4 regions of the Hymenobacter terrigena genome follow, and region 3 is predicted to be linked to each of the others. Evidence: riboswitches for the same ligand, from Rfam matches in the RefSeq annotation. Region 3 holds a riboswitch; each other region holds the start of a gene.
What was found. A riboswitch is a leader RNA that binds a small molecule or an ion and turns the genes downstream of it on or off. The one in region 3 is predicted to bind S-adenosylmethionine.
Positions count from the first base shown of each region.

Region 1: another riboswitch for S-adenosylmethionine. It lies ahead of metH (methionine synthase); the one in region 3 lies ahead of ACYU7Q_RS05795 (amino acid permease).
Region 2: another riboswitch for S-adenosylmethionine. It lies ahead of ACYU7Q_RS10085 (phosphoadenosine phosphosulfate reductase family protein); the one in region 3 lies ahead of ACYU7Q_RS05795 (amino acid permease).
Region 4: another riboswitch for S-adenosylmethionine. It lies ahead of ACYU7Q_RS18880 (O-acetylhomoserine aminocarboxypropyltransferase/cysteine synthase family protein); the one in region 3 lies ahead of ACYU7Q_RS05795 (amino acid permease).

Region 1 is NZ_BAAHBU010000002.1:1,173,581-1,181,038, reverse strand. Features, by position in the region: gene ACYU7Q_RS11815 (PA14 domain-containing protein) at 1-116, opposite strand, end outside; gene ACYU7Q_RS11810 (putative signal transducing protein) at 217-657, opposite strand; gene ACYU7Q_RS11805 (hypothetical protein) at 770-1,330, opposite strand; gene metF (methylenetetrahydrofolate reductase) at 1,458-2,414, opposite strand; gene metH (methionine synthase) at 2,508-6,128, opposite strand; SAM riboswitch class I at 6,314-6,422, opposite strand; gene ACYU7Q_RS11790 (DeoR/GlpR family DNA-binding transcription regulator) at 6,507-7,259, opposite strand; gene ACYU7Q_RS11785 (NUDIX hydrolase) at 7,332-7,458, shown strand, end outside.
Region 2 is NZ_BAAHBU010000002.1:779,337-786,794, forward strand. Features, by position in the region: gene ACYU7Q_RS10070 (hypothetical protein) at 1-1,220, opposite strand, end outside; gene ACYU7Q_RS10075 (hypothetical protein) at 1,217-1,999, opposite strand; gene ACYU7Q_RS10080 (RNA polymerase sigma factor) at 2,128-2,706, opposite strand; SAM riboswitch class I at 2,912-3,000, shown strand; gene ACYU7Q_RS10085 (phosphoadenosine phosphosulfate reductase family protein) at 3,272-4,030, shown strand; gene cysD (sulfate adenylyltransferase subunit CysD) at 4,169-5,083, shown strand; gene ACYU7Q_RS10095 (sulfate adenylyltransferase subunit 1) at 5,189-6,481, shown strand; gene cobA (uroporphyrinogen-III C-methyltransferase) at 6,497-7,306, shown strand; gene ACYU7Q_RS10105 (diflavin oxidoreductase) at 7,360-7,458, shown strand, end outside.
Region 3 is NZ_BAAHBU010000001.1:1,404,595-1,412,052, forward strand. Features, by position in the region: gene ACYU7Q_RS05780 (thiol protease/hemagglutinin PrtT) at 1-1,935, shown strand, start outside; gene ACYU7Q_RS05785 (hypothetical protein) at 1,944-2,435, shown strand; gene ACYU7Q_RS05790 (hypothetical protein) at 2,521-2,979, shown strand; gene ACYU7Q_RS05795 (amino acid permease) at 2,984-4,465, opposite strand; SAM riboswitch class I at 4,699-4,790, opposite strand; gene ACYU7Q_RS05800 (TonB-dependent receptor plug domain-containing protein) at 4,958-6,937, opposite strand; gene ACYU7Q_RS05805 (M1 family aminopeptidase) at 7,108-7,458, shown strand, end outside.
Region 4 is NZ_BAAHBU010000004.1:571,304-578,761, reverse strand. Features, by position in the region: gene ACYU7Q_RS18895 (LamG-like jellyroll fold domain-containing protein) at 1-102, opposite strand, end outside; gene ACYU7Q_RS18890 (homoserine dehydrogenase) at 252-1,511, opposite strand; gene ACYU7Q_RS18885 (homoserine O-acetyltransferase family protein) at 1,701-2,729, opposite strand; gene ACYU7Q_RS18880 (O-acetylhomoserine aminocarboxypropyltransferase/cysteine synthase family protein) at 2,919-4,298, opposite strand; SAM riboswitch class I at 4,686-4,801, opposite strand; gene ACYU7Q_RS18875 (LysM peptidoglycan-binding domain-containing protein) at 5,136-5,417, opposite strand; gene ACYU7Q_RS18870 (hypothetical protein) at 5,605-6,024, shown strand; gene ACYU7Q_RS18865 (lysylphosphatidylglycerol synthase transmembrane domain-containing protein) at 6,091-7,188, opposite strand; gene ACYU7Q_RS18860 (TonB-dependent receptor domain-containing protein) at 7,328-7,458, opposite strand, start outside.

The DNA.
Region 1 (7,458 bases), on a different contig from region 3:
TATTCGCCCAGGATGCCAGTGCCGGCCGGGGCCTGCGCCCGCACCGGAGCTGCCAGCAGCCCCATCAGCAACCCAAGCAGCGGCCCGAGGGGCCGCCGGTCATTCGCCAAAGCCATGCTGCAAGAACGCAAATTATGCGCGGCTGGTATTTTGAGCCGGAATATTTGCAAGCACTTGGTTTAAGTGCCGTAAGGCACCTCCCAAGCAGGTTTGCGGCTACTTGAACTCGTTGCCGCAGTGGAAGCAGTGGAACCGGTTGCCCCGCACCGGAAACCGCAGCAGCACCGACAGCAACCCCGACCAGAACCCGTAGGTATTGCGTGTGGCCGGCCCATACGCCACGTCCGACGAGCCGCAGCGCGGACAACGCGGCGTCACCGGGTCGGGCGCATCGGCGGCGAAGGAGGCAATGTCCGGCCCGGTAGCGCGGGGCGCGGGTTCGGCGTGTAGGATTTCGAGTGCGGCCTGCGCGTCAGCCTGCCGCACGTGCAGCCGCACACCGCCCGTAATGGGGCTATACAGCGGCAGCAGCCCCACCAGATTCTCGTTGCTCAGAAAACACGGAATACCCGCCGCCTCGAGCCGGGTGCGGGCCAGGTTGGCCGCCATCGGCTCGTAAAACGATTCAAGAAAAACGACGGAATCGGGGCTGGACACTTTTAGCAGTGTTGAGTTTTGAATGTTGAGAGTTGAATTGATTAGGTCATTTGCAATAGCATGCAATGCTCAATTGCCAACTCAACATTCAACCCTCAACATTACACACTTCTTATTTCGGCTGCTGCCGGGTCGCGGCGTCGATGCCGTTTACGGCGTGGCCGGCTTGCAGGCTCACGAACTCGGCCTGACGGGCGCGGACGCGCACTTCGTCGCGGGCGGGCATGTCCATGCGTACCTGTTTTAGCTGGTCGTTCAGGCGCTGGTACACGGCGCGGGCGTAGTCCCAGTCGCGGTCGGTCCAGGTGGCGCGCTGGGTGCGGGTTTCGCGCACCAGCTGGCCGTAGGCGGCCGGCAGGTCCTGGGGCGTGAGGGAGTTAATCTGGCCGTTGTAGGGGCCCATCAGCTTGGCTTCCATGGCCAGCTGCTGGCGCGGGTCGAGGGGCCGGGCGCGGCGGGCGCGGTTACTGGCATCGTAGGTGGCCGTGGCCTTGCCGATGCGGGACAGCTTGTGAGCGGCGGTGCGGGCCACGGTGTCCAGCTCGCGGCCGGCCTTACGAGCTACTTCCCGGCGCTCGTTTGGCGTCGAGTCGCAGCCCGTGAGCAGTAGGGCGGCCAGCAATGCCCCGCCAAGATTCAGGCCCACCAGCCGATTACGCAATTCACCATCCATGGCACAAACACAGTAAGTAGGTTGCAAATAACGGCCACTGCGGCCGCATGTGCCCTGTACTACCGCGCTGGCCGAAAGGTTAGCGCAAGCACCTGCCCAAGCTGGAGAGGCCGCAATAAGCATTTGCCTAAAACAGCTCGGCCGCCACGCGCCGGATGCTTTCCGACTTGCCCATCGAGTAATAATGCAGACAGGGCACGCCGTGCGCCATCAGCTCGCGGCTTTGGTTGAGGCACCACTCGATGCCGATGGCGCGGGCGGCCTCGTTGTCGCGGCACTGGCTGATGGCTTCCGACAGGGCCTCGGGCAGGTTGAGGTAGAAGGCCCGGGGCAGCATGGTGAGCTGGCTCTTAGTGGTCAGCGGTTTCAGGCCGGGGATGATGGGCACGGTGATGCCCGCCTCGCGGCACTTGCGCTCAAACTTGAAAAACTCCTCGTTGTCGAAAAACATCTGGGTCACGATGTAGTCGGCTCCGCGGTCCACCTTGTGCTTCAAAAACTTAATGTCGGAAGCGTAGTTCGGCGCTTCGAAGTGTTTTTCGGGGTAGCCGGCCGTGCCGATGCAGAAGTTGGTGGCCCAGGTATCGTCCTGTTCCTCATCCAGATACTCGCCCTTGTTCAGGTTGGCCACCTGGCCGATGAGGTCGCAGGCGTAGGCGTGGCCATCAGGCTCGGGCTTGAAGTGACCTTCCGATTTGATGGGGTCGCCGCGCAGGGCCAGAATGGAGTCGATGCCCAGAAAGTGCAGGTCAATCAGCGCGTTCTCCGTCTCTTCCTTCGTGAAGCCGCCGCAGATGAGGTGCGGCACGGTGTCCACGTCGAAGCGGTTTTTGATGGCCGCGCAAATGCCCACCGTGCCGGGCCGGCGGCGCACGGTTTTCTTCTCCAGCAGCCCGTTGGGATGGTGGCGGTACACGTACTCCTCGCGGTGGTAAGTCACGTCGATAAACGGCGGCTTAAACTCCATCAGCGGCTCGATATTCGAGAAGAGCGTGTGAATGTTTTCGCCCTTTTTGGGCGGCAGTACCTCAAAGGAGAAGAGGGTTTTGCCGTTGGCCTGGGCGAGGTGGTCGGTAACTTTCATATAAGTAGCGTGGACTCTGCGAGTCCGCGCATGGAAGCGTTAGGGCAATGATTGATATTGGTGCGGGCGCGGACTCGCAGAGTCCACGCTACACTACTTCTTCGGCTCGTAGTTCAGGTTCGGCATCAGCCAGCGCTCCAGCTCGGCCGTTTCCATGCCCTTGCGGCGGGCGATGTCGCTCACTTGGTCTACGCCAATGCGGCCGAGGCCGAAATACCGCGAATCCGGGTGGGCGTAGTACAGGCCGCTCACCGACGAGGCCGGGTACATGGCCAGGTTTTCCGTTAAGGAAATACCGGTTTTGCCCTCGGCTTCGAGCAATTGGAACAGGGTAATTTTCTCGGTGTGGTCGGGGCAGCCGGGGTAGCCGGGGGCGGGGCGCACGCCGCGGTATTTCTCCTGCACGAGGTCTTCGTTGGTGAGGTGCTCGTCGGGCGCGTAGCCCCAGAACTCGCGGCGCACCCTTTCGTGCAGGCGCTCGGCGAAGGCTTCGGCCAGGCGGTCGGCCAAGGCCTTCACCATGATGCTGGAGTAGTCGTCGTGGTCGGCTTCGTACTGCTCAATGAGCTTTTCGATGCCGATGCCGGCCGTGACGGCAAAGCCGCCCAAATAGTCGGCGCGGCCGGTTTCTTTCGGTGCCAGGAAGTCGGAGAAGGCCAGGTTGGGGATTTTCGGGCCTTTCTCGCCCTGCTGCCGCAGCGTGAAAAACTCGGTGGCTACCGTGGTGCGGGTGTCGTCGGCGTAGACTTCGATGGTGTCGTAATCCTTGGTGTTGGCCGGCCAGAAACCCAGCACGGCGCGGGCCGTGAGCAGATTGCCATCGATGATTTGGGCGAGCATCGTCTGCGCGTCCTCAAACAGCTTGGTGGCGGCTTCGCCCAGGTTTTCGTCTTCCAGAATGCGCGGGTAGCGGCCCTTTAGCTCCCAGGTATGGAAGAAGGGCGTCCAGTCGATGTACTGAGCCAGCTCGGCGAGGTCATAATCCTCCAGCACTTTGGTGCCGAGGAAGCTGGGCTTGGTGATGGGCACCGTGTTCCAGTCCGACTTAAAGCCATTTTCACGCGCTGCCTCAATGGTCAGGTAATTCTTTTCGCGCTGGCGGCTGGCGTAATCGGCGCGCAGGGCGGCGTAGTCGTCGGCCACGGTTTGGGCGTAGGCTTTTTCGCCCGAGCCGAGCAGGCCGGCCGCCACGCCCACCGAGCGCGAGGCATCGTTCACATGCACCACCGGGCCGCTGTAGGACGGCGCGATTTTCACGGCCGTGTGCAGGCGCGAGGTAGTGGCCCCGCCAATGAGCAGGGGCACTTTCATCCCGCGCTTTTCCATGGCCTGGGCCACGTACACCATCTCATCGAGCGAGGGCGTGATGAGGCCGGAAAGGCCGATAACATCCACGTTTTGCGCCTGTGCTTCGTCGAGAATCTTTTCCAGCGGCACCATCACGCCGAGGTCCACGATGTCGAAGTTGTTGCAGGCCAGCACCACGCCCACGATGTTCTTGCCGATGTCGTGCACATCGCCCTTCACCGTCGCCATCAGAATTTTGCCGGCCGTCTGGCGGTCCGAGCCCTGCTTGTCGGCCAGCAAATACGGCTCCAGATACGCTACGGCCTTCTTCATCACACGGGCCGATTTCACGACCTGTGGCAAGAACATTTTGCCGGCCCCGAACAGGTCGCCTACCACGTTCATGCCGGCCATCAGCGGGCCTTCAATCACGTCGAGCGGGCGGGCCAGCTCCTGGCGGGCGGCCTCGGTGTCTTCGTCAATAAACTCCGTGATGCCCTTCACCAGCGCGTGCGACAGGCGCTCCTGTACTGGTAGGCTGCGCCACTCGTCGGCCACCACTTCGGCCTTGTCCTTTTGCTTGACGGTGTCGGCAAATTCCACAAGGCGCTCGGTGGCATCGGCGCGGCGGTTCAGCAGCACGTCTTCGACCAGCTCCAACAGGTGGGGCTCAATTTCATCGTACACGCCGAGCTGGCCAGGGTTCACAATGCCCATGTCGAGGCCAGCCCGAATGGCGTGGTAGAGGAAGGCCGTGTGCATGGCCTCGCGCACCACGTCGTTGCCGCGGAACGAGAAGCTGATGTTGCTGATGCCGCCGCTGGTGAGCGCGCCGGGCAGGTTCTGCTTAATCCAGCGCACGGCCTCGATGAAGTCGAGCGCGTAGTTGCGGTGCTCGTCCATGCCCGTGCCCACGGTCAGGATGTTGGGGTCGAAAATGATGTCGGACGGGTCGAAGCCCACTTCCTGCGTCAGGATGTTGTAGCTGCGCTGGCAGATTTCGATGCGCCGTTCGAGCGAGTCGGCCTGGCCGTTCTCGTCAAAGGCCATCACCACCACAGCGGCGCCGTATTGGCGCACCGTGTGGGCCCGCTCGCGGAAGGCCGCTTCGCCTTCTTTCAGCGAAATCGAGTTGACAATGCTCTTGCCCTGCACGCATTTCAGGCCGGCTTCGAGCACGCTCCATTTCGAGGAGTCAATCATTACTGGCACCCGGGCAATGTCGGGCTCTGAGGCGATGAGGTGCAGGAACGTCGTCATCACCTGCTCGGAGTCGAGCATGCCTTCATCCATGTTGATGTCGAGTACCTGCGCGCCTTCCTCCACTTGCAGGCGGGCCACGGCCAGGGCTTCCTCGTAGGCACCAGTCCGAATGAGGCGTGCGAAGGCGCGCGAGCCGGTCACGTTGCAGCGCTCGCCCACGTTCACGAAGAGACTTTCCTCTTTGATGGTAAACGGTTCCAGACCGCTCAGGCGCGTAGTCGGCGAAATGGCCGTGGGCAACTGGCGGGGTTGGTATTTCTCAGCCAGCTTGCTCAGTTCGGCGATGTGCTGGGGCGTGGTGCCGCAACAGCCGCCCACCACCGTCACAATGCCTTCTTTCAAATACTCTTCGACCAGCGCGGCGAATTCCTGGGCCGATTCATCATAGCCGCCGAAGGCGTTGGGCAGCCCGGCGTTGGGGTAGGCCGAGATGTGCACGTCGGAAATGCGGCTCAGCTCCTGCACGTACTGGCGGAGCTGGTCGGCGCCGAGGGCGCAGTTCAGGCCCACGCTCAGCAGCGGCAAGTGGCGAATCGAGTTCCAGAAGGCCTCCACCGTCTGGCCCGAAAGCGTGCGGCCCGAGGCGTCGGTGATGGTGCCCGAAATCATGACGGGCACCACGCGGCCGCCTTCGTCGAAGAACTTCTGCACGGCGTAGAGGGCGGCTTTGGCATTCAGCGTGTCGAAGATGGTTTCGATAAGCAGCGTGTCGACGCCGCCGTCCACGAGGCCGCGCACCTGCTCCAGGTAGGCGGTGGCCAGCTCATCGAAGGTCACGGCACGGAAGCCGGGGCGGTTAACATCGGGCGAGAGCGAGGCGGTGCGGTTGGTGGGGCCCACGGCACCGGCCACGAAGCGCGGGCGCTCGGGCGTGGCGTACTCATCGGCGGCCTCGCGGGCCAGGCGGGCAGATTCGTAGTTCAGCTCGTACACAATATGCTCCAAACCATAGTCGGCCTGCGCGATGGTGGTGCCGCTGAAGGTGTTGGTTTCCACCATGTCGGCCCCGGCGGCGAAGTATTCGGCGTGGATGCCTTTGATGATGTCCGGCCGGGTAATGCTCAGTAAGTCATTATTTCCCCGCAGCGGCTTGGGGTGGTCGGCGAAGCGGGTGCCGCGAAAGTCTTCCTCGGTCAGCGGGTGGCGCTGAATCATGGTGCCCATGGCGCCATCAAGAATCAGCAGGCGCTGGCGAAGCAGCTCGGGGAGGCGGTAGCGCGAAGCGAAGGCTTCGCGGGCCGGGGAAATCGTAGGCAGGGTAGGGGCGGAAACGGACATTTCTTTCGGGGGCGAATAGCTACGTAAGCGCGTATCCAGAAAGAAACCCGTGCGGGGAGGCACAGTTCCGGCTGTCATCTTTTTTCACCAATAACGGCGGTGAAACGGGAGTTGGCACCTACTCGTGGTAGGTTGCCAAGACGTCATCGGGCCCGGTCCCTCGGTCTTTCTGGATAGCAGCGTAGGGCGAAGATACAACGGAACGGGGCTTGTAGCACCTGCTTTAGCTTGGGTTGCTATGCGCGGGTGCAGGCGCAAGCGGTGCTACCCGAGCACCGTCAGGCCGGCTTCGCGGTACCGGGCCAGGAGTTCGGCGGGGGCTTGCTGGTCCGTGATGAGCGTGCCCACCGCAGCCAGGGGCGCAAACTGAAAGTACTGGTCGCGCTCCAGCTTGCTCGAATCGCAGAGCAAATACACGTGGCCGGCTGACGCGGCCACCGCCTGGTAAATGGAAGCTTCCTTCTCACTGTTGGCACTCAGGCCGCGCTTCAGGGAAATGCCGTCGACGCCCATAAAAGCCTTGTCTACCTGATAGCGCTGCAAGTGCTCCACCGTGACGGCGCCGTGCGTGGCCTGCCGCCGGGCGTCCACTTCGCCGCCCGCCATCACCACCTGCACCGCCGAACCGGCCAGTTCAAACAGCACGGGCAGCGAGTTGGTGACGACGCGGATTTTGCGGTGGCGCACGTGGGCGCACAGTGGAAACGTGGTGCTGCCGCAGTCGATGAAAATGGTGTCGCCCTCGGCCACGTGGCGGGCGGCCAGCCGGCAAATAGCTTCCTTCTGCGTGGCGTGGGAAGTGGTTTTGGCGGTAAAGGCCACCGGGTGCTTATCGATGCCGGGGCGCACGGCCCCGCCGTGCGTGCGTACCACCAGGCCTTGCTCGGCCAGCAGGGCCAAATCGCGCCGGATGGTGATGGGCGTGGTGCCCAGTTGCTGGGCGGCCTCGGCCACGAGCACGGTGCCGTGCTGCTCCAGGGTGGCCAATAAATGCTGCTTGCGGAGCTGGAAATTCATCGCCGGGGCGTTACTTGTTCAAAACAATCGCAAAGAAACAAAAACGAACAGAAACGAACTTTCGACCCTGCCATGAACGAACGAATCCGCCTCCGCGAACAGGTCACGCTATCCGATGACTGGTTTACCCTGCAAAAAATTACCTTCGATTACCAACGCAAAAACGGCACCTGGGAAACGCAGTCGCGCGAGGCCTACG
Region 2 (7,458 bases), on a different contig from region 3:
CGCGCCGGGGCGGCCGCCCCGAAGGTGCCCAGCACGTCGCTGGTTTGCGGGCCGTTTTCCTGCGAGAGCACGCGCACCAGGTTTCTATCGACCAACAGTTGGCCTTGCTCGGTGCTCACATCGAAGCGGAAGGCCGGAGCCTCGGCGAAGCCCAACCGGATGGTGCTGAAACCACCGTCGAGGTTTACCTGGCGGAAATTGGCCCCCATGTCGCGCACCACGAAATCGGGGCAATAGCGCAGGGCCATGTCGAGGGCTTCGTCCAGTTTTTCGATGGTGAAGCGCGAGTAGCCCGACGAGCCGCGCAGGTTGCGCACGGTGCCCAGGGCCACGTCGCCGTACTTGCTGTGCACCGTCAGGTCCTGCACGGTGCCGATATCCACGTCAGAATAGTTGTTGCGCAGGTCCACCGTCGTGCCCGTATCGAGGCGCAGTTGGGCGTAGCTGGCATCGATGCTGGCGCGACCGGCGAAGGCAATGCGGCAGTCGCCATTGCCGATACGCACGAGATTGCGCGGCCCTTCGAGGCGGGCGGTGCGCAGGGTTCCATATTCCACGGCCAGCTCGGTGGGGCCGCTCACATCGCCGGCCAGGGTCACTTCGCCGAAGTTGTTGTAGATTTTCAGGGCCGTGGTGCGGGGCAGCCACACGGTGTAGTTCACCTCGTAGCGGCAGCCGCCAGCCCGGCCGCGCAGCGCGGGGCCAAACTGCGTGCTCACGGCCACGCCGCCGGTTTTGGCGTCGTAATCGAGCCACTGCACGCCCAGCGCATCGAGAATCTGGCGGGCCCCGGCGTCGCTTTCGGAGCGCGCCACCAGTTCGGCATCCACCTTGATTTCCTTCTTATTCCAGGGGTTGATTTGCACCCGGCCGTAGCGCGTATCGAGCGAAAACGGCCGGCCGGTTTTCGGCACCGCGTAGCTGCGCACGAGGTGGCGACGCTGCTCCACCTGCAAGCTGGCGCTGCCCTGGTCGTCCGTCTGGTCCACCAGCGGGTTCTGCTGCTGGGGTTGGGGCCCTTGCTCCTGCTCATCACCAAACAGGGCAGCTTCGGCCCGGCGCGCTTCGGGGGAAAGAATATTGATGGCTATGCCGTGGCCGACGACCACCCATCGGGTCGGGCGGTCCTGGGCTTGAACGCCAAGCGGGGTCAACAGCCCCAGCAGCCCGCCGCTCAGCGCCAACAGGCGGCCTAATCGGAAAACCAGGGACTGGTTCATTCGGCTTGGCGCCGGCTGTCGGCCAGCACGTAAGAACTGTTGTTGGGAGCAGCTTGGGCGTTATTGCCCAGGTTCAGTTGCCGGTCCAGAATGTCGAGGCGGATTTGCAGGTTGCGGTTCATGGCCGTGAGCACGGCATCGGGCTGCGGGTGGTGCAGCAGCTGCTGCTTGAGCTCGCGGTAGCTGGAATCGAGCGACACCAGCTCGTGCTGCCAATCGGCGTTCATGGCGGCCATGCCGGGACCGTTCAGCTGGCTCAGTTCGGTTTGGCGGCGGGCCAGTTGGTTGGTGTAGTAGGCTTCCATGCCGCGCACGGCGCGCACCAACTGGCTGTCGGCCCCGGTGGTGTGCTCGGCGGCGGTGAGGGAAAGCGGGTTGCCACCCTGGTACAGGGCGGCGTCGGGCTCATTAGTGGCACTGCCGAGCGTCGCAGCCGGTGCGGCTGCTACAGCCGTTTCGGGCGCGGCACTGCGAGACTTCCAGGCTTCGCTGGCCCCGGCAGCGAACACAAGCAGGGCCAAAGCCGCCGCTACACCGTAGCGCTGAAACCAGCGGAGACTGGCTTCGGGCTGATTTACAGAAGCCGCAACCGCCACGGTGGGTGCCACCAAAGGCACTTCCGAAACTTCGGCCAGGCGCATGGCCGGGGAAGCGGGCATGGCGGCGTTGAGTTGCTCCTCCAGCGCAGCCCAGAGGTCGGGGCGCGGCTCGTGGGTGTCGAAATCGGCACGGTGCCGCTCGACGAAGGTTTCGAGAGAATTATTTTTCTTGGTATCCATGAATGAGTAGCAGACGCACGGTTCGTCCAGGTTCAGGGCGGGCCACGGGGCTATACGAAAACCGCGGCCGGGCGAAAAAGGATGAAGGGTAGTTGACGGTTAAATGACTAGTGATAACGGATAAAAACTTAGCTAAGGCCGCGCTGAGCGGCTAATTCGCGCAGCCGAACCCGTGCCCGGCTGTACTGCGATTTGGAAGTAGATTCGGAAATGCCCAGGATGCCGGCGATTTCGAGATGGTCGTAGCCTTCGAGCAAATACAGGCTCAGCACCACGCGGTAGCCATCGGGCAACTCCTGAATGCAGCGGCGCAGCACGTCGGCGCGGTAGTGCAGGTCGGCCTCGTCCTCGGGCGAATGGGCGGCGGTTTCGGCGGGCTCTTCGTGGTGCTGCTCACCCAGCGGCACCAGCGCCAGCCGCCGCTGCCGCAGGCAATTGATGCTTTTGTTCACCACAATCCGCTTCAGCCAGGCGCCGAACGAAGAGTCGCCCTTATAACCGCTCAGCTCCCGAAAAGCACTCAGAAACGACTCCTGCAGCACATCCTCCGCCTCGGCGTAGTCGCCGGTGATGCGCAGGGCGGCGTTGAACATGGCCTTGGAGTAGCGCCGGTAAATTTCGGCCTGGGCCTGGCGGTCGTTGAGGCGGCAGCGCTCCACCAGCGGAGCGTTGATGTCGACGTAGGCGGAGTGAGCTAGGGCTTCCATGCAGAAAACAAGGTATTAGAAGTGCTTAAGCAACCCATAGACCAAGCGCAGGGTTCAGGGGTTGCACGGCAAATTACGCGGCGAAAGCACGGCCGCCAAACCTTTTGCGAGGCGGGCAGTTTCATCTCCGCGAAACAAAATTTTGGCATTTCGCTTTTTCATCCTTTACATTTGCCCCAGCAACCCTCGTTTGGGGCGCTATTCATTTTTATACAGAGGCGCGGAGAGACAGGCTCGACGAAACGCCGGCAACCCCCACTAGCTGGAACGGTGCCAAGTCCTGACATATAAAAACGCTGTGAGCACATCCACCAACCGCCGCCTGCACCCCACCACCCTCGCCGCTTCGCGCCGAATGTGCTGTTGCATGCCCCGTCCCCTGGCCTGTATGCTGGGGGCAATTGCTGGTTGTTGAACTAGGGCTTCTCTTCCGGCGGCTGCTTCACGGCAGCCAACCCGCCGACTCCCGTTGTGGTGATTGACTCATTGCGCACAGCGTAGCGGCACCTTGTGGCCCCTTGGGCCTTCTCTGGTTTTTTCTACGGAAAAAAACTCTCCCCTCGTCATGGCATTACCCCTTGAAAGCCAGGTCGCTGACCTGCGCCGCTACCTGCCCGAGTGCTCGGTACCGGAAACACTGGCCCTGTTGGCCGACCATTTCCCCGGCCGCGTTTCCTTCTCCACCTCTTTTGGTCTGGAAGACCAGATTATCACCCATTTCATCTTCGAAAACGACCTGCCTATCCGGGTTTTCACGCTCGATACGGGCCGTAATTTTCAGGAGACTTACTCGACCTGGAACAAGACCCTGCTGCGCTACGAAAAGCCCATCGAAGTCTTTGCCCCCAACGGGGCGGCCATTGAGGAGCTGACCCGCCAAAAAGGCCCCAACAGCTTCTACGAGAGCATTGAGAACCGGAAAGAGTGCTGCAATATCCGCAAGGTGGAGCCGCTGAGCCGCGCCCTGGCCGGCCAGCAGGTGTGGGTGACGGGCATTCGCGCCGAGCAGTCGCAGAACCGCCAGACCATGCACCCCGCCGAGTGGGATGCTGGCCACGAGCTCATCAAAGTACACCCACTCTTCGGCTGGACCTGGGCGCAGTGCGAAGCCTTTGCCCAAGCCAATGGCATTCCGGTTAACCCATTGCATAACAAAGGATTCGTAAGCATCGGCTGTGCGCCATGCACCCGCGCCATTGCGCCGGGCGAGGATTTCCGCGCCGGCCGCTGGTGGTGGGAAGACGCGGCCGCTAAGGAGTGCGGCCTCCACGCCACTACCGCCCACCAGGGCCTCGACCCGGTGGTGGAGCGAATGCCGGGCTAGGCCCGAACCGATGCGCCGGCGGACGGACCGCTGACGCCACATTCTTCCCCAAAGGCACCTTTCGCGGGCCTTATCCCACCCACTTCTTCCGGTTTTTCAATTTCGCCCGATTTTTTCGGGCCATGACTTCCTACGCCAATGCCAAGCGCTGCTTATCTCGATTACCTCGACCGTCTGGAGGCCGAAGCTATTCATATTCTACGTGAAGTAGCTGGCCAGTTTGAGCGGCCCGCGTTGTTGTTCTCGGGCGGCAAAGACTCGATTGCTCTCACGCGGCTGGCTGAAAAAGCCTTCCGGCCGGGCAAGTTTCCGTTCCCGCTGGTGCACATCGATACCGGCCACAACTTCGAAGAAATCATCAACTACCGCGACGAGCTAGCCGCGCATTTGGGCGAAAAGCTGATTGTGCGCCGCGTGGAAGATACCATCCGGGAGCGCGGCCTGCGCGAGCCGGGCGGCAAGTACCCCAGCCGCAACCCGCTCCAGACCTACACGCTGCTCGACGTGATTGAGGAATTCGAGTTCGACGCCTGCATCGGCGGGGCGCGGCGCGATGAGGAGAAGGCCCGGGCCAAGGAGCGCATCTTCTCGGTGCGCGACGACTTTGGCCAGTGGGACCCCAAGCGCCAGCGCCCGGAACTGTGGAACATCTACAACGGCCGCATTCAGAAAGGCGAAAACGTGCGCGTATTCCCCATCTCGAATTGGACCGAGCTGGACGTGTGGAACTACATCCAGCGCGAAAACATCAAGCTGCCAGAGATTTACTTCTCGCACGAGCGGCAGTGCGTGGTGCTGCCCAGCGGCCAGCTCCTCGGCTTCAGCGAGCACCTGAACCTTGACGAAACCGACGAAATTGTGCAGCGCCGCGTGCGCTTCCGCACCGTGGGCGACTCGACCTGCACCGCCGCCGTGGAAAGCGACGCCTCCTCGGTCGACGATATTATTCAGGACCTGCTGCTGGCCAAAGTGAGCGAGCGTGGGGCGACGCGGCTGGACGATAACCTCTCCGAAACGGGGATGGAGGACCGCAAGCGCAACGGGTATTTTTAAATGATTAGTGATTAATGGTCAATGATTAACGAGCTTATAACGCTCGATTATTCCTGTTGAATCCAGCCATTAATCATTAACCGCTAACCATTAATCATTACAAAAGTGGACCTTCTCCGATTTATCACCTGCGGCAGCGTCGACGATGGCAAGAGCACGCTCATCGGCCGCCTGCTGTATGACAGCGATTCCGTGTCGCTCGACGTGCTGGCCACGCTGGAAAAGCGCCGCGCCACCACCGGCGGCGACGTGGATTTGGCCCTGCTCACCGACGGCCTCAAAGCCGAGCGCGAGCAAGGCATCACCATCGACGTGGCGCACAAATATTTCACCACGCCGCGCCGTAAGTTCATCATCACCGATGCGCCGGGCCACGTGCAATACACCCGCAACATGGTGACCGGCGCGAGCAATGCCGACCTCGCCATTGTGCTCGTAGATGCCCGCCAGGGCGTGATTGAGCAAACCCGGCGGCACACACTGTTGGCTTCGCTGCTGGGCATTCAACACTTCGTACTGGCCGTAAACAAGATGGATTTGGTGGGCCACGAGGAAGTAATTTTTCAGAAAATCGTGGCCGATTACGCCGCTATTGCCGAGCAATTGAAACTACCGAATGTGGTGGCCATTCCGCTCAGCGCGCTGAATGGCGACAACGTGGTGCGTCGCTCCGATTTTCTGCCCTGGTACCAGGGGCCCAGTTTGCTCGAACATCTTGAAAGCGTGCCAGCCGCCACTGATGTCAACCCGAACGAGCCGCGCTTTCAGGTGCAATATGTGATTCGGCCGCAGACGGAAGAGCTGCCCGACTACCGGGGCTACGCCGGCCGGATTCAGAGCGGCACCTACCGCCAGGGCGACCGGGTCCGCATCTGGCCCTCGGGCCTGGAAACGGTGATTGAGGCCATTGAAGTGAACCAGCAGGAAGTAGCTAGCAGCACCGCGCCACAGGGCGTGGTGCTGCGGCTGCGCGACGATGTGGACGTGAGTCGGGGCGCTACCATCGTACCGACCAGCGCCCACCCGGCCGTGGTGCGCGAGCTGGAAGCCACGCTCTGCTGGATGGATGAGCGGCCCCTGCGCGCCGGCCGCAAGCTGCTGGTGCAGCACCACGCCGCCACCGTGAAAGCGGCCGTGACCACCATCCTGCAAAAAACCAACATTGAAACCTTTGAAAGCCAGGGCACCGACGAGGCCAAGCTCAACGACATCGTGCGGGTGCGCCTGAAAACGGCCCTGCCGCTGGTAGCCGACGAATACCGCCAGAACCGCGTGACCGGGGCCTTTATCCTGGTGGATGAGCAGACCGGCGCCACCCTGGCCGCCGGCCTCATCGCCGCCACCGACCCGGCGTATTTCACCGATGAAGTGCCCGCCGAAGCGGCTTTTTCCATCTAGCATTTGCTGAATATCATGGCTGATTCCCCTCTCTTTTTACCTCGCCTGACGGTTGTCGGGGCCGGGCCCGGCGACCCGGATTTGCTGACCTTGAAAGGCGCGAAAGCATTGGCGGCGGCTGATGTGGTGCTCTACGATGCGCTGGCGAATGACGCGCTGCTGGCGCATGCGCGGCCCGGCGTGCCGCTGATTTTTGTGGGCAAGCGCAGTGGTTTCAAGGCCTATACGCAGGAGGGCATCAACGCCCTGATTGTGCAGCAGGCGTACCGCCACGGCCACGTGGTGCGACTGAAGGGCGGCGACCCGTTCATATTTGGCCGGGGGCGCGAGGAAATGCTGTACGCCGAAGTCCACGGGCTGGCCACGGACTACGTGCCGGGCATTAGCAGCGCAGTGGCAGCGGCGGGCAGCGTGGGCATTCCGGCCACGCACCGGGGCCTTAGCGAGGGCTTTCGGGTGCTGACGGCCACCACGGCCGATGAGCAGCTTTCGACCGCCTTGCTGGAAGCGGCCCAGACGCCCAGCGTCACCACGATTATCCTGATGGGCATGGGCCGGCTGGTGGAAATCGCGGCGCTCTTTGCTCGCTACGGCGGGGCCGAGGTGCCGGCCGCCATCATCCAAAACGGCACCTTGCCCACTGCCCGCGTAGTGGCCGGCACCGTGGCCGATATCGCCGAACGGGCCAGCCGTGCTGGCCTGGGCGCGCCGGCCGTGATTGTGCTGGGCGAAGTAGTACGGCTAATGAAGCAGCCGGCCGCAGCAGCTTCTGGTGTAGCAACTGAGCTGTTGCCAGAGCTGCTGACTTACGCGAAAGTGGCTTAGGCATCAATCCCTTATCAGCCTGTTGCCTCCACTCTATTGTATTTAAACTGATTATGTCTGCTTTTCCCATCCTCCCGCCTCACCTCGACGAAGCACACCTTCAGCAACTCACCGACAAACTATCGGCGCAGCAGCTGGTGTGGCTGAGTGGC
Region 3 (7,458 bases):
TACCAATGGACGGCCATGCCGAACTCCGTGACCTCGGCCAACACCGCCGTGGCCACCCTCATGTACCAGGTGGGCGTGAGCGAGGACATGGGCTACAGCGCCCACTCCAGCAATGCCTACGTGATATCGGCCGCCACCAACGTGCCCAACTGCGCCGAGTATGCCCTGAAAACCTACTTCGGCTACCGCCCCACCATGCAGGGCCTGCTGCGCCAGCCCTACACCGACGCGCAATGGCTAAACCTGATGAAAACCGAGCTCGATGCCAGCCGGCCCATCATCTACGCGGGCTTCGGTACCGGGGGCGGACACTGCTTCGTGGCCGATGGCTACGATGCCAACAACTTCCTGCACTTCAACTGGGGCTGGGGCGGGGCCTACGACGGCTACTTTTCCATCAATGCCGTGAACCCCGCCGGTCTGGGCACCGGCGGCGGCGCCGGCAGCTACAACAGCGGCCAGCAGGCCATCATCGGCATTCAGCCGCCGGCCGGCACCACCCAGGGCGGCGGCACCACCACCCCCACCGCCGCCATGGCCCTAAATAATACCGTGACGCTATCGGCTCCGGCCCTGGCCTACGGGCAGGCATTTTCGGTAAGCACCAACCTCATCAACACCGGCACGGCCGCCTTCGCCGGCGACTACTGCGCCGCCGTATTCGACCTCAACAATGCCCTGGTCGACTACGTGGAAACCAAAACCGCCCAGTCCCTGCCCGCCGGCTACACCTACACCGGCAACCTGAGCTTTGCCACCGCTGGCCTGTTCAGCGTGCTGCCGGGCACCTACAAAATCGGCATCTTCTACCGCCCCAGCGGCGGCAACTGGCTGCTGGTGGCCGACCGCAACGGCTACACCAACCTGCCCCAAATCACCGTAGGCAACGCCAACACCATCCGGCTGAACTCGGCCATCACCGCCACGCCGGCCACCTTCACCCAGGGCCAGGCCGCATCCGTCAACCTCAACATTGCCAACGCCAGCACGGGCACCTTCACCGGGCAGTACCAGGTCAATCTGTATAATCTCGATGGCAGCTTCGTGCAAACCATCAACACCTATAACGAAACCACCGGCCTGCCCGCCGGCTATACTTATCAGGCCCCGTACCTCACGTTTAGCACCACCGGCATCACGGCCGCGCCGGGCACCTACCTGCTGGCCGTGCTGCACAAGCCGACCGCCGCCACCACCTGGCAGCTTACCGGCACCGGCACGTTCCAGAACCCCACGCGGGTGACGGTGCAGGCCGCCGCCCTCCAGGCCGACGCCTTCGAGCCCGACGACGCCGTGACCACCGCCGCCCCGCTGGCCCTCACGTTTACCAATAATGCGGCCACCCGCGCCACCACCGGCTCCAACTGCCACGCTACCACCGACGTGGATTACTACCGTGTGAACCTGCCGGCCGGCAACAGCTACAGCATCACGGCCCGCCTGCACGACTCCTACAGCAGCGCCAACGGCCAGACCTACTCGCTCGACGCCCTCTTTTCCTACTCCCTGGACGGCGGCACCACCTGGTCGACCACCTACGACGATGTGATGCCCGGCCCCATCACGCTGGGCAACGGCGGCACGCTCTACGTGAAAGTAGCGCCCTATTTCGCCGGCAACATCGGCACGTATTTGTTTGATATGAGCGTGAGCCGGGCGGCGGCCACGGCCACCGCACCGGCGGCCCTGGCCGCCCAGGTAGGCCTCTTCCCCAACCCCGCCCACGAGGTGTTGACCGTGGATGTGCGCGCCTTGCCGGCCGCCGTGGCCGCCGTGCGCCTGCTGAGCCTCACCGGGCAGGTGGTGTACGAGACCCGCCGCGTGCCGGCGGCCACGCCGCTGGCTATTCCGGTGGGCGGGCTGCCCACCGGCCTCTACCTCGTGCAGCTGTCCACCAGCGCGGGCCTTATCAGCAAAAAGATTTCGGTAGAATAAGCAGCAGCATGAAAACGACCCTGTACCTGATTATCGCCACGATAGCCGGCTGTAGCACCGGCCGCGTAGCCAAGTCGCCGCTGGCAAAACCGCAGCCCCTAGCGGCCAGCGCCCCCGCCATCCTCTACAAAACCAGGGCCGACTACCACGACCTGGTGCCCGTGACGCTGAGCGATGACCGCCGCAGCATCGTGGCCTACCCCGCACCGTCCGACGTGTCGGGCCACCTGTCCCAGCCCACCGCGCTGGCCCAGGGCTACTGGCTCGATAACCGGGGCATCGGCCCGAACGTGGCCTTCCTCAAGCTCACCTACGCCGACTACGCCCAGCTGACCACCGCGCCCTCACTGGCTGATATGGATGCCCTGATTGTGGACCGCGACCCGCTCACGGCCCTCTGCGACTGCGGCCCCCGCGCCGCCTACGCCAATCCCACCACCGACTTCAACACCCTCATCACAGCCGGCCGCCTGCCCAGCCGCTGCAAGGTGCTGAAGTAGCCGGTTGTGGCGTGGGCCGCGCCGCCCGCGCCACAACCGCCCGCCGGGGCCGCCGTAGAACCGGCACATCCTCCCCCACTTTCTCATGGCCCGCATCATCGTCGGTTTGTTCACCAGTGCCTCCGAAGCCGAGTTTGCCGCCGCCCAGGCGCAGGCGGCCGGCCTCGCCCCTGGCACCATCCATATTGCCACTCAGGAAACCCTCCAGGCCCAGAACCTGCCCGATGCCGGCGCCCCCCCCGAACCCTTCCGCGAAAGCGTGACGCGGTTTTTTACGGACCTGTTCAGTGGCAGTCAACTGGATGATGCGCACGCTCACATCGCCGCCACCGGCCCCGAGCACGCCGTGGTCACCATCGAAACCGCCACCTCCGCAGAAGCCGAGCTGGGCCGCGCCGTCCTCGACCGCTGCGGGGCCGTGGATGTGTACAAGCAACGCCCCCTCACTCCCACTCCCGATGCCGGTGAGATTGACCTGGAAGGCGACCTCGGCCGGGTGCGTGATGATGAGGAGCTGGACGCAAACGGGCTCACCACGCATTGAAGAGTCAGGAGTTAACAATAAGCTCGCTCTTAACTCTCCCAACCGCCTCCCGGGCCAGCCGTAGCTTGCTGTTCTTCTTGCCATAGCCGAAGTAGATAATCATGCCCAGCGCCAGCCACACGATGAGACGCAGCCAGGTTTCCCACGGCAATGAGGCCATCATCACGAGGCATACCACGATGCCCAGGATGGGCACCACCGGTACCCACGGCGTGCGGAAAGAGCGCGGCGCATCGGGGTTGGTTTTGCGCATGATGAGCACGCCGAGGCACACCATTACGAAGGCCAGCAGCGTGCCGATGCTCGTCATTTCGCCCACCACCGAAATGGGCACGAAGCCCGCAAATAGCGCAATGAAGCACCCCAGCAGCAGGCTGGACTGAAACGGCGTGTTAAATTTCGGATGCAGCCGCGAGAATACCGGCGGCAGCAGCCCATCGCGCGACATCGAGAAAAACACCCGCGACTGCCCCAGCAAATCAACCAATATCACCGATGTGTAGCCGACGAGAATGGCCAGAATCACAGCCGATGACAGCCAGGCGTAGGGCGTTTTCTCGATGGCAATGGCCACCGGCGCGGCGCTGTTCTTGAACTCGGTGTAATTGGCCAAGCCCGTGAGCACGTGCCCAAACAGTACAAACAGCACCGTGCACACCGCCAGCGAGCCGAGGATGCCGACGGGCATGTTGCGCTGCGGGTTCTTGGTTTCCTGCGCCATGGTGGCCACGATGTCGAAGCCGATGAAGACGAAGAATATCACGCCTGCCCCGCGCAGAATGCCGCTCAGGCCGAATTCGCCGAAGGTGCCCGTATTGGCCGGGATGTAGGGCTGGTAATTGGCGGGGGCGATGTACTGCCAGCCCAGCGCGATGAACACCAGTACCACGGCCACCTTCAGGGCCACCACCAGCGCGTTGAACCACGCCGAGCCCTTGGTGCCCCGCGTGACGATGGCCGTAATGGCCAGCACGATGAGCATGGCCGGCACGTTTACGTAGCCGTGCACGGTGCTGCCGTCGGCCAGCGTGGCCGACTCAAACGGCGACATCACCAGCCGCGCCGGAATATGCAGCCCGTATTTTCCCAGAAACTTGATGAGGTACTGCGACCAGCTGATGGCCACCGTGGCCGCGCCCACCGAGTACTCCAGCACCAAGTCCCAGCCAATAATCCAAGCAAATAGCTCGCCCATCGTGGCATAGGAATATGTGTAGGCCGAACCCGACACGGGCACCAGCGCCGCAAACTCGGCATAGCACAGCGCCGAGAAAGCACAGCCCACGGCGGCCACAATAAAGGAAATGGTAACGGCCGGCCCGGCATTGTTGGCGGCCGCAATGCCGGTGAGCGAGAACAGGCCCGCCCCGATAATAACGCCGATGCCAATGGCAATCAGGCTCACGCCGTTCAGGCTACGTTTGAGCGTATTCGCCCCCGTTTCGGCTGCTTCCGCGCGAAGCAGCTCCAGTGATTTTTTTAACATAAACAGATAGAAACGCGCCACGCCACCGCCCCACCCGGGGCGGCCGTGCCGCAAAGCAAAAAGCCCGTAAAAAGGAATTGGTATGCGCCGGCCGCAGCGTCAGCTACGCGGCGCGAGTGCCCGCACTCAACAGCAACAACAGCCCATCCGCATTCGGCCTATCAGCAACGAACGGGAACGAAAAACACCAGAAAAAGCAAGCGAGGCAGCGGAAACAGCGGGCACGGCAGTTGTTTTTATATGGTCAGGAATTGGCACCGGTCCGCGGTTGCGGGTGGTTGCCGGCGCGTCGTCGAGCCTGTCTCTCAGCGCCTCTGTATAAAAACAATCCTTCCGGGAGGAGGAATTGATGGGGCAAAGGTAAGGCCGGGCGGCTGCACGGGCCAGCGGTGGCGTTGGGTAGCCCAAAAAGAACGGCCTGCTGAGCGTTGCGCTCAGCAGGCCGTTCTTATTTCCTTTGCTCCAAGCCGCTGCGGCGGCGCGGCTCTGCCCCTACCGCCGCAGCGCCAGCCGCGCGCCGGCCATCAGCCAGCGGCCGGGCATTTGGGCGCCCAGCAGGTCGGAGTATTTCGCGTCGAACAAGTTCTGGGCCTGGGCCACTACCCACAGGCGCTCGGGCAGCAGCGCCACATCCAGCCGGCCGTTGATGACCACGTAATCGGGCGTAAGCTGGGCATCGTTCACGGTGGCGCTGGCCACGGTTTGTTGGCCGGTGCGCTGCTTATACACCCCGCCCAGGCTGGCCGTGAAGCGGCGGTGCACCAGGCTTACGCTGCCACTCACTAGCTGCTTCGCCACGTTGCTCAGGTATTGCGACGTGATGTTGCCGTCGATATTCAGGTGAGTGTAAGTGTAGCCCACGCTGCCTTCAAGCCGCAGACCCTTGCTCAATTGCGCGCGGGTGCTGGCTTCAAATTCCAGCCCCTGCGTGCTCACGGCAAACAGGTTTTCGGCCAGGCGATAGGTGGCGGCGGGGTTCAGGTTGGTCAATCCGGTAGCCGCAATCACCTGCGCGCCGGGCTGGCTCACGTAGTCAATCAGGTTGCGGCCGTAGCGGTTGAAATAGGTGCCGCGCAGCGTGAGGGCCGGCAGCGGCTGGAAATCGAGGCCGCCTTCGTAGCTCCAGGTGCGCTCCGCGCTCAGGTGGGGGTTGCCCACATTGAAGCCCGTGGGCACCGTGCCCGGCCGGATGGACGAATAATACTGCTCCGTAAAATTGGCCGCTCGAATAGCCCGGCCCACGGCACCGCGCACCGTCAGCTTGTCGCTCAGGTGCTGGCTGGCGGTGAGCTGGGGCACTACTTCGGTGCCATAAGCCTGGTCGTGGTCGAGGCGCAGGGCCGCCGTGACGCTCAGGCCGCTGGTGGGCATGAGGCCAGCCACGGCAAAAGCCCCCTGGTGCCACACCGCGTGAATGCCCTGGTCGTTGCTGCGCACGCGGCGGCGGTCGGCCTGCCCGCCCAGGGTCAGCTGCACCTTGTCGGAAAAGCGCAGCTGGTGCTGGGCCTGCACGTTGAGGTAGTGCATGAGGTGGCTGCTGGCCACGGAAGCGGGCGTGTAGAGGTAGTCGTCGGTGCTGGAGGTGCCCACCAGCTGCAGCTCGGTGCGGGCGCGGGTGTTCCAGTCGTAGCGCAATTGCCCTTGGTACCAGTCGCGCGAGGTGGTTTCGCGGGCGCGGTCGCCGGCGTTGGTCGTGTAGAAGTTCTGGGCGTTGTAGTCGCGCCGGTCGAAGCTGGCACGGGCGGCGGCGCTCAGCTTGGGGCTGATTTGATAAGCGCCCGAGAGCGAGTAGGTATTCAGCTTGAAGTCGTTGCGCCCGCCGCCGGGCAGGTTCAGCAGCTGGCCGCTGGCGGTGTTGTTGAGAATGCCGCCGGCCAGCCGCAAACCCTTGTCCTGGCCGTAAAAGCCGGCGTTGGTGGTTTTCAAATCGTACTCGCCGGCCATGAAGGTGCCACCGATTTCCACGCCATCGGGGCGGTGCGTGGCGGCGAAAGTTTTGGTGACGATGTTGACGAAGCCGCCCACGGCGTCGGGGCCGTAGAGGGCCGCGCCGGGGCCGCGCACCACTTCAATCTGCTCAATTTCGGCGGGCGTGATGGGCAGATAGCCCGCGAAGTGGCCCGTGAGCGGGTCGTTCAGCCGCATCCCATCCAGCAGAATGAGTACCTGATTGAAGGTGGAGCCGCGCAGCGTAATGTCGGCCTGCGTCCCGAAGTTGCCCCGGCTCTGCATCTCGATGGCGGGCAGCAAGCGCAGCAAATCATCAAGCGAGGCCACCGGGTACTGGCTGAGCGTGCGGCCGGGAACCACGGTCACGTAGCGGCCGGTCTGGCCAGCCACCTGGTCGAGGCGGGTGCCGTACACGGTCACCTCGTTGAGGGCGCGGGCGCTGTCGGCCGGGGTACTTTGGGCCAGGGCGTTAAAAGTGAAAAGTGTGCAAAAAAATGGGCTGGCGTAGTGCGTAAGTCGCATTCATTGGTGGGTTGGTGGGGGTGCAAAGCTACTATAGCGTGAACTCTGCGAGTCCGTACATCGTCAGGGCCGTCTCGCCCGGGCACGCTACTTTCGTGCTTCCAGCCGCAACGTTGGCCCGTTACCCGCGTCCTTCGCGCGAAACTCCCATTTCTCCATTTCGTTTCTCCATGAAGCACCTTTTCGCGCTGGGCCTGCTGGGCCTGGCGGCCACCAGCCCGGCTTTTGCACAGGCTCCCACCCCGCCGACGGCCAAGCCTGAATCCCCTTACCGCGCCTCGGCCACCAAGGTCAACGACCTGGTGCATACCAAGCTCGACGTGCGTTTCGACTACGCTAAGCGCCACCTGCTGGGCAAGGAGTGGGTCGCGCTCAAGCCCCACGCCTACCCCACCGACACGCTCCGCCTCGATGCCAAAGGCATGGACATCAACGTCGTGGCATTGATGAACGGCACTACGCAAACCCCGCTAAAATATGATTACGCCGATGGCATGAACCTGCGCATCAACCTCGGCCGC
Region 4 (7,458 bases), on a different contig from region 3:
CGCGTTGCCGGGCGGCACCTGGGCCAGCGCCGGCAAGGCACCAAGCAGCAACAGCCACGCAAAGACGAGCCGCACGTAGCGAGAAGTAAAATTACCAGTCATAAAAAAGAGAAGAGCGCATGAAATTTGCCGCAAAGGTCTGACTTCCTTCAAGGCGGCGGTATCGCATGTTGATGCGATGCCCGGCCCGGCCAAGCGCGACAATCTCTCCCTTCTCTTTACTCAACCAGAAATTGTTGGATGGGGGCTTTTCAGGCCAGCGTTGATGCTGTTAATTGGCCTTCCGCCACCGCTTCCACCACCCGCGCCTCGCCCCGCCGGGCCACAAATACGCCGGCTGCCCGCAACTCGTCGCGCCATTGCCGCAGGCGCAGCAGCGGCACCGGGCCGGTGGCGTACACGCCGTGCACGTCGGTGCGCAGGGCCGTGGCGGGCAGCTCAAGCCACGTCAGCACCTCGCGCAGCACGCCCACGTCGGGGTGGCGCAGGTATACGTCCAGCTCCAGCTCCTCGGCTGGTTGCAGGGCCGGGGCCGTAGGCTGTTTCGCATAAGCGTAGCGCAGGCCCCGGCGCAGCGCCAGCACATCGGCCAGCACCGCCGAGCCGGTGGGGTGCCCGCCCGCGCCGCGCCCTCTTAAGAACTGCGGACCGGCATACTCGCCCTCCACCACCACGCCGTTGAACTCGTGCTCCACGGCAAATAGCGGAGACTCCGGCCCCAGCAGCTGCGGCGTCACCAGGGCCGTCACGCGGCCGTTGGGCAGGCGCTGCACACTGGCTACCACCTTCACTTTCTGGCCCCGCGCCGCGGCGTAGGCAATATCCGCCGCGCCCACGGCCTCGATGCCCAGCTTCAAAACCTCGTCGGCGTCCAGAAAAACCCCATAAGCGTGGGCCGCCAGTATCACCGCCTTCGAGCGCGGGTCAAATGCGCCCATGTCCAGCGTCGGGTCGGTTTCGGCAAAGCCCAGCGCCTGCGCCTCGGCCAGCGCCGCGGCGTAGTCCGAGCCTTCCGTGCTCATGCGCGTCAGCACGTAGTTCGACGAGCCATTGAAGATGCCTCGCACCGTCCGCAGCGGTTCGTGACTGAAATAGCCGTCCAGCGTGCGAATGATGGGAATGCTGCCGCACACGGCCGCCTCGTACAGCAGCGCACCGCCGTGCTGCCGCTCCAGGTGCACCAGCTCTGACAGGTGGCGGGCCAGCATGGCCTTGTTGGCCGTGGCCACGCGGCGGCCCTGGCGCAGGGCCGCGCTCACCAGCCGGAACGCCTCGGCTGCGTCGTCGATGACTTCCACCAGCACGTCCAGAGTGGGGTCGCTCAGTAATTCGTCGGCGTGGTAGGTGAAGTGGTCAGCGGGCAGGGTGCGGGGCTTAGTGAGGCTTTTCACGGCGATGCGCGTGATGGCCAACCCCAGGCCGGGCTGCTGCTGAATGATGTCGTAGAAGCCCTGTCCCACGCAGCCAAAGCCAATCAAGCCCAGGCGCAAGGGGTGTTCAGAATGATTCATGGATAAGTTGTTTCGGGTAGCGGAAATAGCTCCGAAAAAGCAAGCTATTTGTACCCGCTATCGGTGTTTTGTGCCTTTGCAGGCAGGCTTGTACTCCCGCGCAGCTGTTTGTGCTGTCGCCGAGAGGTTTGTGCCAATGTGCACAACTGGAAAGGGCCTCCAGGCATCCCCAGTGCCACTTTCTAAAATCTAATGCACGAACGTGGGGGCGTAGAACAACTCCAGGAAGTGCGTGATGGCGGCCGTTTCCAGCAAAAAACCATCATGCCCGTAACGCGAGTCCAGTTCGCCGTACATCGCCCCCGGGATGTGGGCAGCCAGCTCGCGCTGCTCACTCAGCGGAAACAGCACATCCGACGTAATGCCCAGCACCAGCGTGCGCGCCCCGATGCGGGCCAGCGCCGCCGGCACCCCGCCCCGGTTGCGGCCCAGGTGGTGCGTATCCATGCTCCGGCTCAATGACACGTAGCTGTACGCATCGAAGCGCGACACCAGCTTGTCGCCCTGGTAGCGCTGGTAGGTGCTGGCGCGGTGCTCGCGCAGCAGCTCGTCGTGGTCGGGGTCGGTCTGGGTTTCGCCGTAGGCCGAGTAGCTGCGGTAGCTGAGCAGCGCAATGGCGCGGGCGGCGCGCAGGCCGTCGTCGCCCCCGCCGGGCTGGCCGGCGGCGTAGGTCGGGTCGGCCTCAATGGCCAGCCGCTGGGCCTCATTAAACGCAATGCCCCAGGCCGAGTGCCGGGCGTTGGTAGCAATGACGACCAAATGGTCAAACAAATCGGGCCGCTGCACGGCCCACTCCAGCGCCTGCTGCCCGCCCAAAGAGCCGCCAATCAGCGTGTTGATATCCGTCAGCTCCAGTTCCTGGCGCAGCGCCTCGTGGGCTGCCACCAGGTCCCGAATCGAGAGCAGCGGGAAGTGCTGGAAGCGCGCCTGCCCGGTGGCCGGGTCGGCGTCGAGCGGCCCGGTGCTGCCGTAGCACGAGCCTAGTACATTGGCGCACACGATAAACCAGTCGGCCGGGTCGTAGTAGCAGCCCGGCCCCACCAGGCCCGGCCACCAGGCCAGCACGTCGGCATTGGCCGTGAGGGCATGGCACACCCACACCACGTTGTCGCGGTCTTCGTTGAGCTGGCCCCAGGTCTGGTAGGCCACGTGCGCCCCGGTCAGGGTTTCGCCGCTTTCCAGCGTAAGGCCGGGTAGTTCAAATATTTGGGTTGGCATAATTCAATACAATAGCGCAGCTTTAGAACCAGCGAACCGGCCCGGCGCAATAGTTTCTCACTCCCATTTCTCCTCCCATCACGGAAGAGGCCCGGACCGATGCACTGATTCTAAGGCTGCGATAAAACTCGGCCGCCAGCGAGACTGGCACCGACCCGCCAGGGGTGGCCCGCTGGCGGCAATTCTGGTTTAGACTTCCAGTGGCTGGGCGTGCTCCAGCTCGGGCTCGCCCACTTCGTCGCCTTCAGTTGGCAGGCTGGCGGTGTTGCCGATGGCATCAAACGCCGCCTGCAAGTCAGCCTTGATGTCGTCGAAATGCTCAATGCCTACCGACAAGCGCAGCGAGGTCGGCGTCACGCCCGATGCCAGCTGCTCTTCTTCGCTCAGCTGCTGGTGCGTGGTGGCCGAGGGCTGGATGATGAGCGTCTTGGCGTCGCCCACGTTGGCCAGGTGGCTAATGAGCTTCAGGTTATCAATGAATTGCGTGGCAATTTCTTTCGTGCCCTTGATGCGGAATGAGAGCACGCCGCCGAAGCCACGCTTCAGGTATTTGTTGGCAATGGCGTGGTAGGGGCTGCTGGGCAAGCCGGGGTAGTTCACGCTTTCCACCTGCGGATGCTGCTCGAGCCAGGTGGCCACTTTCAGGGCATTTTCCACGGTGCGGTCCACGCGCAGGCTCAGGGTTTCGAGGCCGATGAGCAACTGCCAGGAGTTGAACGGGCTGATGGACGGGCCGAAGTCGCGCAGCCCCTCCACCCGCGCCCGGATGATGAAGGCGATGTTGCCAAATGGCCCGTTCTTGCCAAATACATCGTTGAAAATCAGGCCGTGGTAGCCCTCGCTCGGCTCGGTAAACTGCGGGAATTTGCCGTTGCCAAAGTCGTAGGTGCCGCCGTCCACAATCACGCCGCCCACGCTGGTGCCGTGCCCGCCAATCCACTTCGTGGCCGATTCTACCACAATGTGCGCGCCGTGCTCTAGAGGCCGGAACAGATAGCCGCCCGCGCCAAAGGTGTTGTCCACAATCAGCGGCAAATCGTGCTTTTTGGCGATGGCCGCAATGGCCTCAAAATCGGGAATGCTGAAGCTGGGGTTGCCAATGGTTTCGAGGTAGATGGCCTTGGTCTTCTCGTCAATCAGCTCCTCAAACGAAGCCGGGTTGTCGCCGTCGGCAAAGCGCACCTCGATGCCCAGGCGCTTGAATGCCACCTTGAACTGGTTGTAGGTGCCGCCATACAGGTAGGCCGTGCTCACAAAATTGTCGCCGGCCTGCAGGATGTTGTTGAGCGCAATGAACTGAGCCGCCTGGCCCGAGCCGGTGGCCAGGGCCGCCACGCCACCTTCGAGGGCTGCCACACGCTGCTCGAACACGTCGGTGGTGGGGTTCATCAGGCGGGTGTAGATGTTGCCGAACTCCTTCAGGGCAAACAGGTTGGCGCCATGCTCGGCGCTCTTGAACACGTAGCTGGTGGTCTGGAACAACGGTACGGCGCGGGCCCCGGTGGTGGGGTCGGGCTGCTGGCCGGCGTGGAGTTGGAGGGTTTCGAAGTGCTGGGGCTGAACAGACATGATAGGGAAGCTTTGAAGTTTTGAAAAACCGAAATGGCAAGTGGAAAAATGCGCTACAAGCCTGGAAAAGGCATTTTATGCGCTGGAACTCCCCGAAATGGCCCGTGCTGCCGGCGTGGCCCAAACCCACCGCGAAGGCCCAAAAGCGCACGCGGCAGACCCACGGGGCCACCAAAAAAATCCAGAAGAGGGGGGAGGGGTTCTAAGCTGGAGTCAGCTTAGCAACAACACGGGCGGCAACAGCACATTCGCATTCGCTGCGACGCGAACCCAGTCACATTCCGGTCATCAGCGGCCGAAACGAAGAAACCCGAACCTGCGGCGCGCAAAGCAGCCGAAGCATTCGGGAGAGAAAAAGCAGAATTCGAAGAATGTTCCATGGCACTCGAATCATCTGTCCCAGCGCGGCCGGAGCTGCGGGTGGGTAGGAATTGGCACCTTTCGTTTTGCGAAGGTTGCCAGTGGGTCACGGAGCCTAGTCTCTCGCCACTTCTGTATAAAACTTGAAACTGCCCACCGTTAGCGGGGAGTACCGGGTTGGTATCGGCAAATGTACGAGGGAATTTTTGGGATGAGCAAGCGGTGAGATGAAAATATTTTTTCGATTTCTTTTGAAACAGTCAAAAAGAACGGTCATGCCGAGCGCAGCGAAGCACCTTTACCGCAGTCACTAATTCGCTCAATTGGATTGCGTTGAGCAGTAAAGATGCTTCACTGCGCTCTGCATGACCAGCCTTCTCTTGTCGTTTCAACCCCGCCCATTCCTACTCCACCAAACGCAAAAAAGCCACCCTGAAACAGAGTGGCTTTTCTCACCTTTTTTCTGCAAAAAAGTACCTAGAGACTAGGTAGGGTCAACACCTGCCCCACTTCAATGTGGTCAGGGTTGTCGCCGATGAGCGCCTTGTTGGCGTCGTATATCTGGTGCCACTTGGCGGCATCGCCGTAGTGGTGCTTGGCTATTTTGGAAAGGGAATCGCCGCTGACAACGGTATACGTGTCGCCGGACGTTTCTGGTTTGGCATTGCCAAAAAAATCGGTGCCGCCAGCCGCTGGCTTAGCCGCGGGCTCTACGGGCTTTTGCTCGCCTTTGTCGCTGATGAAATCGAAGAGTCCCATGGTTTCGGTGAAGTTAAATGGAAAAATACACGCTGCCGGAAACGCTTGCGGGCGGGCCGACCGGGTTGCTATACGGACAAGCTCAGGCGGGGTTTCGTTCTAAACTCTTTTGCGTCTGCGTCGTAAGCCGACGAGTCTGCACCCCGTGTGCAATGTTTTCATTCTTTCACCATTACCCTTTGTGCACATGAAACTCCAGTCCTTTTTTTCGCTCCGTTACTTCGCCAGCCTGCTGCTGCTTGTGTCGCTGTTTGCCGCCTCGTGCAGCAACGACAAAGGCAAAGTAGAGGGCGTGAACATGCTGTACGGCACCGATAGCAAGGTGTGGAAAACCGCCAAGGAAACCGACACCGCCGGCGACAAAGTGAAGCAAACCGACGCCCAGAAACAGGAAGAGCTGCGCATTTTTGCCAATGGCACCTACAACATGACCGGGGCCAGCGGCGCCGTTTCGGGCAAATATACGTTTGACCAGGCCGGCAAAACCATCACCCTGACGCCCGATGGTGCCACCACCAGCAACACCTTCGCCGTGGAAACCCTCACCGACAAGAAGCTCACGCTGAAATCGGCCGACGGCGCGGCGCTGATGCTCGAAGCCGAGTAAAGCACTCAGAATTCAACCAATCGAAAAAGCCCCGAACCAACCTGGTTCGGGGCTTTTTTGTGCTAATTATTCTGCGACAGGCTGAGCCGCACCCACCGGCCGCTTCGCAAACACCCGCGCCACCCAACGAGGCAGGAAAACAGTGCCCAGCACCAGATACAGGTAGTACGTAACCACCCGGTATAGCAGCACCATGAAGCTGGTGAGCGTGGCCGTACCGATAAATTTGCCGAAAAACGTGGGAAACGCACCCTCCACAATGCCCGCGCCGCCGGGCGTGATGGCCAGCAACAGCAGCACTTTGTAGGTGAGGTTGCGGGCGAAGATGAACAGGAAGGTGTCGGCATCCATCGGCACGAAGGCGGCAATGAGGCAGCCGATAACCAGATAGCGGGCCGTCCAGACGAAGAAGGTGCTGGCCGCCGCCCGCCACCAGTAGATGGCCGGGTTGCCGCGCAGCTGCATGGAAGCATCCATCATGCCCTGCCCGTGCTTGTAGGCCGAGCGCTGCCAGCGCCGCAGCGGCCCGAACGAAAACAGCCGCACCAGCAGCCGGCGCACCGATTTCGGATTGATGAAAATAGCGTAAAGCATCAGCCCCGCGTAGGCCGTGACGGCCACGTAGCTGATGACAAACGCAATGCGCAGTGTGGCGATAAACGCGCCCTGCATGGCCTCGTGCGGGTAAAGCCCGGCCCCGGCAATGAGCACCACCAGCGGCACCATGATGACATAGTACAAATTGTCCATCAGGGCCGTAACCATAATGTAGGCCAGGGACTTGCCCAGCGGAATGCCTTCCTTGTTCAGAATAAACGAGGCCACCGCCGTACCGCCCACTGCCGAAGGCAGCACGCACGACGCAAACTCCCAAATCATAATCACGTCGAGGCTTTGGCGGTAATTCAGCTCACGCTCGGCAATGTGCCGGATGCGGTAGATGTAGCCAAAATCGCGGGCCAGCAGCACCCCCAGCGTGATGAGCAACCACTGCCACCGGGCGTGGGCCAGCGGGGCAAGGTCGCCAGGCTTATAGCTGCGCCAGAACATAAACCCCACCACGCTCAGGCCAATGACGACGGGCAGAATGAGCCGCGAGGGCTGCAAGCGCTGCAAAAAATGCGCGTCGTCTTCGGGCAGGGGAGCGAGGGGGCTATCGGTCATCAAAGCAAATAAAGCAGCCGGGCAAAAATAGGGAGTAGCCAGCCAGCGACTGATTAAAAACGCATTAAGGTGATATGAAAAACGTCATGCCGGGACAAGCTCCGCATGACGTTTTTCGGTAATAACCTGCCGGGCGGCGCTAGGGCCGGCCGCCGGGGCTGCCGGCCGGCACGGTGCCGTTGGGCGTGCTGGTGCCCTGCGAGGGCACGTTGGCAGGCGTGTTGATAGGGTTGCCGGTCGGAGCCGGGGATTGGCGCTTGGTCGTGTCGG